DNA from 2 places in the Kitasatospora sp. NPDC058162 genome. Region 1 is predicted to be linked to the other one. Evidence: riboswitches for the same ligand, from Rfam matches in the RefSeq annotation. Region 1 holds a riboswitch; the other holds the start of a gene.

Region 1 (4,070 bases):
CCGGGCAGCGACGGGTCCTCGGTGAAGAGCCACTCCAGGATCTCCGCGTCGTTGTACCCGCAGTCCCGCAGGACGGTCAGGGTGCCGGACAGGTGCTTGACCAGGCCCGGACCGTCGATGAACGCCGCCGGGACCTGCAGCGACTTGTTCGGGCCGCGCCGGACGGCGACCAGGCCGCCGCTCTTGACCAGGTCACGCACTTCGGTGACCCGGACCCCCCACTGCTCCGAGATGTCGGGCAGGTACATCCAGTCGGTGACCAGGGCTTCAATCTTGCTTTCGATCTCACTCACGTCACCAGACTGCCACCTCCGCGGCCCGCCGCGCACCAGGCACTACCCCGCGACGGCTCCCTTGAGCGGCACCGAGGGGTCCGCGGCGAGCGCCCGGTCGAGCACCGCACCGCGTTCGATCAGCTTCCGGCCCTGGGTGAGGTCGCGCGGCCGGTCCACGGTCAGCAGGGCGCTCGGCGCCCCGTCGCGCAGCCAGAGCACCGACCAGGCGGCGTCCCGCGGGCTGCCGCGCCACAGCAGTTCGTCGCCCTCGGCGTGCCGACCGGCGTACTGGACCATCCGCCCGAACTGCTCGGACCAGAAGTACGGCACCGGGTCGTACGGCGCGTCCGCCCCGAGCACGGCGTCGGCCGCCGCCCCGCCGGACTGCAGCGCGTGGTCCCAGTGCTGCACGGCCAGCCGGGCGCCGGAGCGGGCCGACGGGTAGCTGACGCAGTCCCCGGCCGCGAACACCCCGGGCAGACCGGTGCGCAGCCGCCCGTCCACCACGACCGCGCCGGCGGCGTCCAGCTCGACGCCCGAACCGGCCAGCCAGCCGGTCGCGGGCCCGGCTCCGATGCCGACCACCACCTCGTCGGCCGGCAGGTGGGAGCCGTCGGCCAGCAGCACCGCCCCCGGCTCGACGGCGGCCACGCCGACCCCGCAGCGCAGCTCGACCCCGGCCTCGGCGTACCAGGCGGCCATCGCCGAGCCGACCTCGGTCGGCAGCGCGCCCGGCACCGGCGCCGGACCGGCCTCGACCACGGTCACCGCGCAGCCGGCCTGGCGCGCGGCGGTGGACACCTCGGCCCCGATCCAGCCCGCGCCGACCAGCACCAGCCGCAGCCCGGGGCGCAGCAGGGCGCGCAGCGCCAGGGCGTCGTCCAGGGTGTGCAGCAGGTGCGCGCGCTCGGCCCCGGGCAGGGCGCGCGGGGTGGCGCCGGTGGCGATCACCAGGGAGTCGTACGGCAGGTCGCCGCCGTCGGTGTGCAGCACGCCCGGGGTCAGGCCGGTGGCGCGGCGGCCGGTGAGCAGCTCGATGCCGAGCTGCCCGTAGTCGATGTCCAGGGTGGTGGCGTCGGCCTTGCCGAGCAGCACGTCCTTGGAGAGCGGCGGCCGGTCGTACGGCGCGTGCCGCTCCTCGCCGACCAGGACGATCCGCCCCCGCCAGCCGCCCTGCCGCAGCCTCAGGGCGCACTGCGCCCCGGCCAGCCCGGCTCCGACGACGACGACCACCCGGTCCGTTCCGCTCAGCTCTGCCACGCCCGTCACTGTACCCAGCGCCGCCGGTGCCCCCGCGCCCGTCTCACCCCTCACACGGCCCTTCGGCCAGGCTGACCCCCGGCGTTAAGACCGACCGGCACATGGTGGGTGGAGGAAGGAGCGGCGTCCGGGCCGAGTCTGGCAAGGCGGAGGAGGGAGTAGCAGCGGAGCTGCGACGACCGACGACAACGCAGTCCAGGCGACAGCCCGGGCGGCGTGACGCCGCCCACCATGTGCCGGTCGGTCTAAGGTGGTGGCACCACACGGGAGCCCGGCGGACCGGGCTGAGAGGCGGGCTGACACGGCCTGCGACCGTCCGAACCTGATCCGGGTCATACCGGCGAAGGGAGAAGAGCAGCTTTGTCACGCATGCCATCGGGCAGCCGCGCCGACGTGCTGGTGATCGGCGGGGGCGTCATCGGCCTCGCCGTCGCCTGGCGCGCCGCGCAGCGCGGGCTGCGGAACGTGATCGTGGTCGACCCCGGCCACGGCCGGGGGGCGGCCGGCGTCGCCGCCGGGATGCTCGCCCCGGTCACCGAGCTGCAGTACGGCGAGGAGCCGCTGCTGCACCTGGGGATGGCCTCCAACCGGCGGTACGAGGGCTTCGCCGCCGAGCTCACCGAGGCCAGCGGCGGCCTGGACACCGGCTACCGCCGGTGCGGCACCATCGCCGTCGCGCTGGACTCCGACGACCGCGCGGAACTGCGCGAACTGTACGCCTTCCACCAGCGGCTGGGCCTGGACTCCAGCTGGCTGACCGGCCGGGAGGCCCGCCGGCTGGAGCCGATGCTCGCCCCCGGGGTGCGCGGCGGCCTGCACGCCGCGGACGACCACCAGGTCGATCCGCGCCGGCTGCTCACCGCCCTGGTCGCCGCCTGCGAGCGGGCCGGCGTCCGGCTGCACCGGGCCGAGGCCGTCGAGCTGCTGGTCGACGGCGGCCGCGCGGTCGGCGCCCGGCTGGACGACGGGGAGTCCGTGGCCGCCGAGCAGGTGGTCCTCGCCGCCGGCCCGCACAGCCACCGGCTGCCCGGCCTGCCCGAGGGGGTGCTGCCCGCGGTGCGCCCGGTGAAGGGGCAGATCGTCCGGCTGCGGATCCCGGAGGCCTACCGGCCGTTCCTGTCCCGCAACGTCCGCGCGGTGGTGCGCGGCCGGCACCTGTACCTGGTGCCGCGGGAGAACGGCGAGCTGGTGATCGGCGCGACCACCGAGGAGCAGGGCTACGACACCACCGTCACCGCCGGCGGGGTGTACGAACTCCTGCGTGACGCCCACGAGTTGGTCCCGGGGATCACCGAACTCCCGCTCGTCGAGACCTCCGCCGGGCTGCGCCCCGGCTCGCCGGACAACGCCCCGCTGCTGGGCCCGACCGACCTGCCCGGACTGGTCGCCGCCACCGGCCACTACCGCAACGGCGTCCTGCTCACCCCGGTGACCGCCGACCTGCTCGCCGACTACCTGGCGACCGGCGAAGTCCCCCAGCCGGCAAGGCCGTTCGCGCCCACCCGGTTCTCCCCCGCATCCCCCGTCGCGAAGGCCTCCGCATGACCGAGATCGCCCTGACCGAGATCGACCTGACCGTCAACGGCGAGCCCCGCCGGGTGCCCGCCACCACCACCCTCGCCGAACTGGTGGCCACCGTCAGCGCCGCCAACACCGGTGTCGCCGCCGCCCTCAACGAGGCCGTGGTGCCGCGCAGTTCGTGGCCCGGGACGACGCTGGACAGCGGCGACCGGATCGAGATCCTGACCGCCGTCCAGGGAGGCTGAACCATGGCCGACGACCTGCTGACCATCGCCGGGACGACCTTCTCCTCCCGGCTCATCATGGGCACCGGCGGTGCGCCGAGCCTGGAGGTCCTGGAGCGCGCCCTGCTCGCCTCCGGCACCGAGCTGACCACCGTGGCCATGCGCCGGGTCGACGCGGGCACCCAGGGCTCCGTCCTGGACGTGCTGACCCGCAACGGCATCCGGGTGCTGCCCAACACGGCCGGCTGCTTCACCGCCGGCGAGGCCGTGCTGACCGCCCGGCTGGCCCGCGAGGCGCTCGGCACCGACTGGGTGAAGCTGGAGGTGATCGCCGACGAGCGCACCCTGCTGCCGGACCCGATCGAGCTGCTGGACGCCGCCGAGACGCTGGTCGACGACGGCTTCACGGTGCTCCCGTACACCAACGACGACCCGGTGCTGGCCCGCAAGCTGGAGGACGTCGGCTGCGCGGCGATCATGCCGCTGGGCTCGCCGATCGGCTCCGGGCTGGGCATCCGCAACCCGCACAACTTCCAGCTGATCGTGGAGGGCGCCGGCGTCCCGGTGATCCTGGACGCCGGCGCCGGCACCGCCTCCGACGTCGCGCTGGCGATGGAGCTGGGCTGCGCCGCGGTGATGCTCGCCTCCGCGGTGACCCGGGCTCAGGACCCGGTGCTGATGGCCGAGGCGATGCGGCACGCCGCCGAGGCGGGCCGGCTCGCCCACCGGGCCGGCCGCATCCCGCGCCGCTTCCACGCCGAGGCCTCCTCGGCGATGGCCGGCCGGGCCG
Region 2 (4,070 bases), on a different contig from region 1:
CCCTGCCGGGTCCGGACGGTGAGCAGGCCGCGCTCGACGAGGTCCAGCGCAACCGCAGCCAACTGCGGTACCAGAGCGCGCTGTTCGTCCCGGGTGTAGCTGCGCAGCGGCGGAGCATCGTTCGCCCCGGCCCACCGGAGATCAATTCCGTACTGCTGGGCCGTTCCGGCCAGACACGACTGCCACAGACCACAGCGCATCAGCGTCTGCTCGGCCGGGCTCAAGGCATTCCAGGGCTTCACGGCACGGATCATCCCAGGCACGGCCCCGCGTCACCGAGCGGATTTCCGCGCGGCAACGGCCCTGCCGCCGGACCGGCACCAGCCCGGAGGCCGGAGCCCGCCACCCCGAAGCGCTGCTCCAGGAACCGTCCCTGGAGCAGCGCCTGCGTCGGTGCGATGTCAGTCGGCCAGCGGGAGGTACACCCGGTTGCCCTGGGCGGCGAACTCCTCGGACTTGGCCTGCATGCCGGCCAGCGCCTCAGCGTCGAAGTCGCTGGAGACGGCCGTGGAGCCGTCGCCGTGCTCGTCGCGGATCTTCTGGCTGATCTTCATCGAGCAGAACTTCGGGCCGCACATCGAGCAGAAGTGGGCCGTCTTGGCGGGTTCGGCGGGGAGGGTCTCGTCGTGGAACTCGCGGGCGGTCTCCGGGTCGAGGGCCAGGTTGAACTGGTCCTCCCAGCGGAACTCGAAGCGGGCGTCGGAGAGGGCGTCGTCCCAGGCCTGGGCGCCGGGGTGGCCCTTGGCGAGGTCGGCGGCGTGGGCCGCGATCTTGTAGGTGATCACGCCGGTCTTGACGTCGTCCCGGTTGGGCAGGCCCAGGTGCTCCTTGGGCGTGACGTAGCAGAGCATCGCGGTGCCCCACCAGGCGATCATGGCGGCGCCGATGCCCGAGGTGATGTGGTCGTAGCCGGGGGCGACGTCGGTGGTGAGGGGGCCGAGGGTGTAGAACGGCGCCTCGTCGCAGATCTCCTTCTGGAGATCCATGTTCTCCTTGATCTTGTTCATCGGGACGTGGCCCGGGCCCTCGATCATCACCTGGACGTCGCGCTCGCGGGCGATCCGGCCGAGCTCGCCGAGGGTCTGCAGTTCGGCGAACTGGGCCTCGTCGTTGGCGTCGGCGATGGAGCCGGGGCGCAGGCCGTCACCGAGCGAGAAGGTGACGTCGTAGGCGGCGAGGATGTCGCAGAGTTCCTCGAAGTTGGTGTAGAGGAAGTTCTCCTGGTGGTGCGCCAGGCACCAGGCGGCCATGATCGAGCCGCCGCGCGAGACGATGCCGGTCTTGCGGCGCGCGGTGAGCGGGACGTACCGCAGCAGCACGCCGGCGTGGACGGTCATGTAGTCGACGCCCTGCTCGCACTGCTCGATGATGGTGTCCCGGTAGACCTCCCAGCTCAGCTCCTCGGCCTTGCCGTCGACCTTCTCCAGGGCCTGGTAGAGCGGCACGGTGCCGATCGGCACGGGGGAGTTGCGCAGGATCCACTCGCGGGTGGTGTGGATGTTGCGGCCGGTGGAGAGGTCCATGACGGTGTCGGCGCCCCAGCGGGTGGCCCAGGTCATCTTCTCCACCTCCTCCTCGATCGAGGAGGTGACGGCGGAGTTGCCGATGTTGGCGTTGATCTTCACCAGGAAGTTGGTGCCGATGATGGCCGGCTCCACCTCGGGGTGGTTCACGTTGACCGGGATGACGGCGCGGCCGCGGGCCACCTCGTCCCGGACGAACTCCGGCTCCAGGCCTTCGCGCAGCGCCACGAACTCCATCTCCGGCGTCACCACGCCCCGCTTGGCGTAAGCGAGTTGGGTGACGGCGGCGCCACCGCGGCCGCGCAGCGGGCGGCGCGGGCGGCCGGGGAAGACGGCGTCCAGGTTGCGCAGGTTGCCGCCGCGCGGGGAGGTGTGCTTGATCCCGTCGTCCTCGGGGCGCGCCTCGCGGCCGTCGTACTCCTCGACGTCGCCGCGCAGGCGGATCCAGGAGTCGCGCAGGGCGGGCAGGCCGCGGCGCACGTCGGGCTCGTACGCCGGGTCGGTGTACGGGCCGGAGGTGTCGTACAGCGGGACGGTCCGGCCGTTGGTGAGCTGCACCTCGCGGAACGGGACCCGCAGGTCGGGGCGGGATCCGTCGCGGTAGGCCTTGCGCCAGGCCGGGGTCGGGTAGCCCGTGCGCTCGCTGCTGGGGGCGCTCTGGGCAGACTGCGGCTGTGCGTCGAACGTGGTCATCTGACCTCTACTCCCTACGCCGGCATTACCCGGTCCAGGTTCCTGCGGTCGACGCAGCCGTCGGTCCGTCCGTCGACGGTCCGGTCAGCGCCCTCTCAGCCCGGTGCTCCGAGCTCCCGCGTCGCAGGCGGTGTTGCCTGCACATGACGCCCAACACCGTAGCGAGCCGATCGCCGCAGGTCCAGACGGTCTCCGAACGGAACCGGTGGGGAACCGGCGGGGAACCGACCGGGGAAAAGGCCGAGGCCCGGCCCCCGCGGACGGGGTGCCGGGCCTCCGGGAGTGCTCCGCGCGGCGCGCGGAGCGGGGTCAGCCCTTGGCGGCCTTCTTGACCAGGATCACCACGGCGGCGGCGATGCCGACGACCACCAGCAGCTTGATCACGATGCTCAGCAGGGCGCCGACCACGCCGAACACGAAGGCGATGATGTTCCAGGCCAGCACCAGGACCAGCACCGGGATGACGATGTTGCGCACCCAGGAGGGCAGCGACTTCCAGAGCTCAGCCATGTCGGTTCCTCTTCTCCCCTCGGGTCGGCCGCCGTCCGGTAACCGCATCCCGCTTGCTTTCGATGCTTCGATCGTACGGTGGCGCGGGCGCCGTAACGAGGGCCAACGGCCCGGAGAGAACCCCTAGATCACCCCGATCCGACCCCCCGGGGGGACCCCCGAGAAACGGCGGGGGGTGCCGGATCAGACCGGCCAGCGCTCCCCGCGCCAGGCGGCGTCCCAGAACATCCACTCGTAGCGCGAGGTGGTCCCGAAGTGCTCGACCACCCGGCGGCGTTCGGCCGCCGAGAGCTCCTCGCCGAGCCGGTCGGTGAGCGCCAGCACCCGGCGGACCACGGACTGGAAGGCCTCGTCGCCGTAGGTGGCGATCCACTTGGCGTACAGCGGGTCGGGGGAGCCCTGGGCGAGCAGTGCCTCGCCGACCCGGGCGTAGATCCAGTAGCACGGCAGCACCGCGCCGAGCGCCTCGGCGAAGGAGCCGCCGTAGACGGTGGCCAGCAGGTAGCTGGTGTAGGCGCGGGTGGTCGGCAGCACCGGTTCGGCGGCGGCCTCGGCGGCGGTGCCGCCGAAGGCGGTCAGGAACTCGGCGTGCATGCCCTGCTCGGCGGCCAGCGCGCCGACCGCGTCGTCGGCGAAGGCCCGGACGTCCGCCTCGCCGGGGGCCTTGGCGGCGCAGACGGCGAGGGCGCGGGCGTAGTCGCGCAGGTAGTGCGAGTCCTGGACGACGAAGTGGCGGAAGGCCTCGCGCGGCAGGGTGCCGTCGGTGAGGCCGCCGATGAAGGGGTGGGCGAGGATCTCGGCGTAGATCGGCTCGATCGACGCCCAGAGCTCGTCGGTGAGGCTACGGGTCATGCGAACGACCATAACGACCGTGGGGCCGGTCCTCAGTCCTCCGGCGGGGAGAACACCACCAGCACCCGCAGTTCCTCGGTGATGTGGTGGAACCGGTGCGGGGTGCCGGCCGGGACGTACACCACGGTGCCGCGCCCGACGGTCGTGGTCTCGGCGCCGACCGTCAACTCGGCGCGGCCGCTGATCACCTGGTAGATCTCGTCCTGGTCGTGCGCGGTCTGGGTGTCGGTGTCGCCGGGGGCGAGCGCGTACAGCCCGGCGGACATCCGCGGTTCGCGCAGGAACCGCAGGTACGCACCGTCGTTGGCCGCCCGCTCGGCGTCCAGTTCGTCCAGCCGGAACACCTTCACCGCTGCCGTCCTCCTTCGTCCGTCACCACCGCCGCGGCCGCCGGGCCCCCGCCCGTCGGCTCCGCCCCGTCCACCTCCAGGACCAGGGGCATTCAACACCAACTCGTCCGATGGGAGCTTCCCCCGCGGCGGGGCGCCTGTC

The links. A riboswitch is a leader RNA that binds a small molecule or an ion and turns the genes downstream of it on or off. The one in region 1 is predicted to bind thiamine pyrophosphate.
Region 2: linked by a shared signal. The riboswitch ahead of thiC (phosphomethylpyrimidine synthase ThiC) and the one ahead of thiO (glycine oxidase ThiO) in region 1 are both predicted to bind thiamine pyrophosphate.

The regions. Positions count from the first base shown of each region.
Region 1 covers NZ_JBHVUS010000035.1:9,296-13,365, forward strand. Annotated here, with positions in the region: gene ACFVXG_RS37310 (Rv2175c family DNA-binding protein) at 1-293, opposite strand, end outside; gene ACFVXG_RS37315 (NAD(P)/FAD-dependent oxidoreductase) at 336-1,535, opposite strand; TPP riboswitch at 1,789-1,901, shown strand; gene thiO (glycine oxidase ThiO) at 1,905-3,080, shown strand; gene thiS (sulfur carrier protein ThiS) at 3,077-3,301, shown strand; gene ACFVXG_RS37330 (thiazole synthase) at 3,305-4,070, shown strand, end outside.
Region 2 covers NZ_JBHVUS010000004.1:171,623-175,692, forward strand. Annotated here, with positions in the region: gene ACFVXG_RS09915 (hypothetical protein) at 1-254, opposite strand, end outside; gene thiC (phosphomethylpyrimidine synthase ThiC) at 402-2,216, opposite strand; TPP riboswitch at 2,211-2,346, opposite strand; gene ACFVXG_RS09925 (DUF5326 family protein) at 2,526-2,726, opposite strand; gene tenA (thiaminase II) at 2,910-3,578, opposite strand; gene ACFVXG_RS09935 (cupin domain-containing protein) at 3,611-3,928, opposite strand.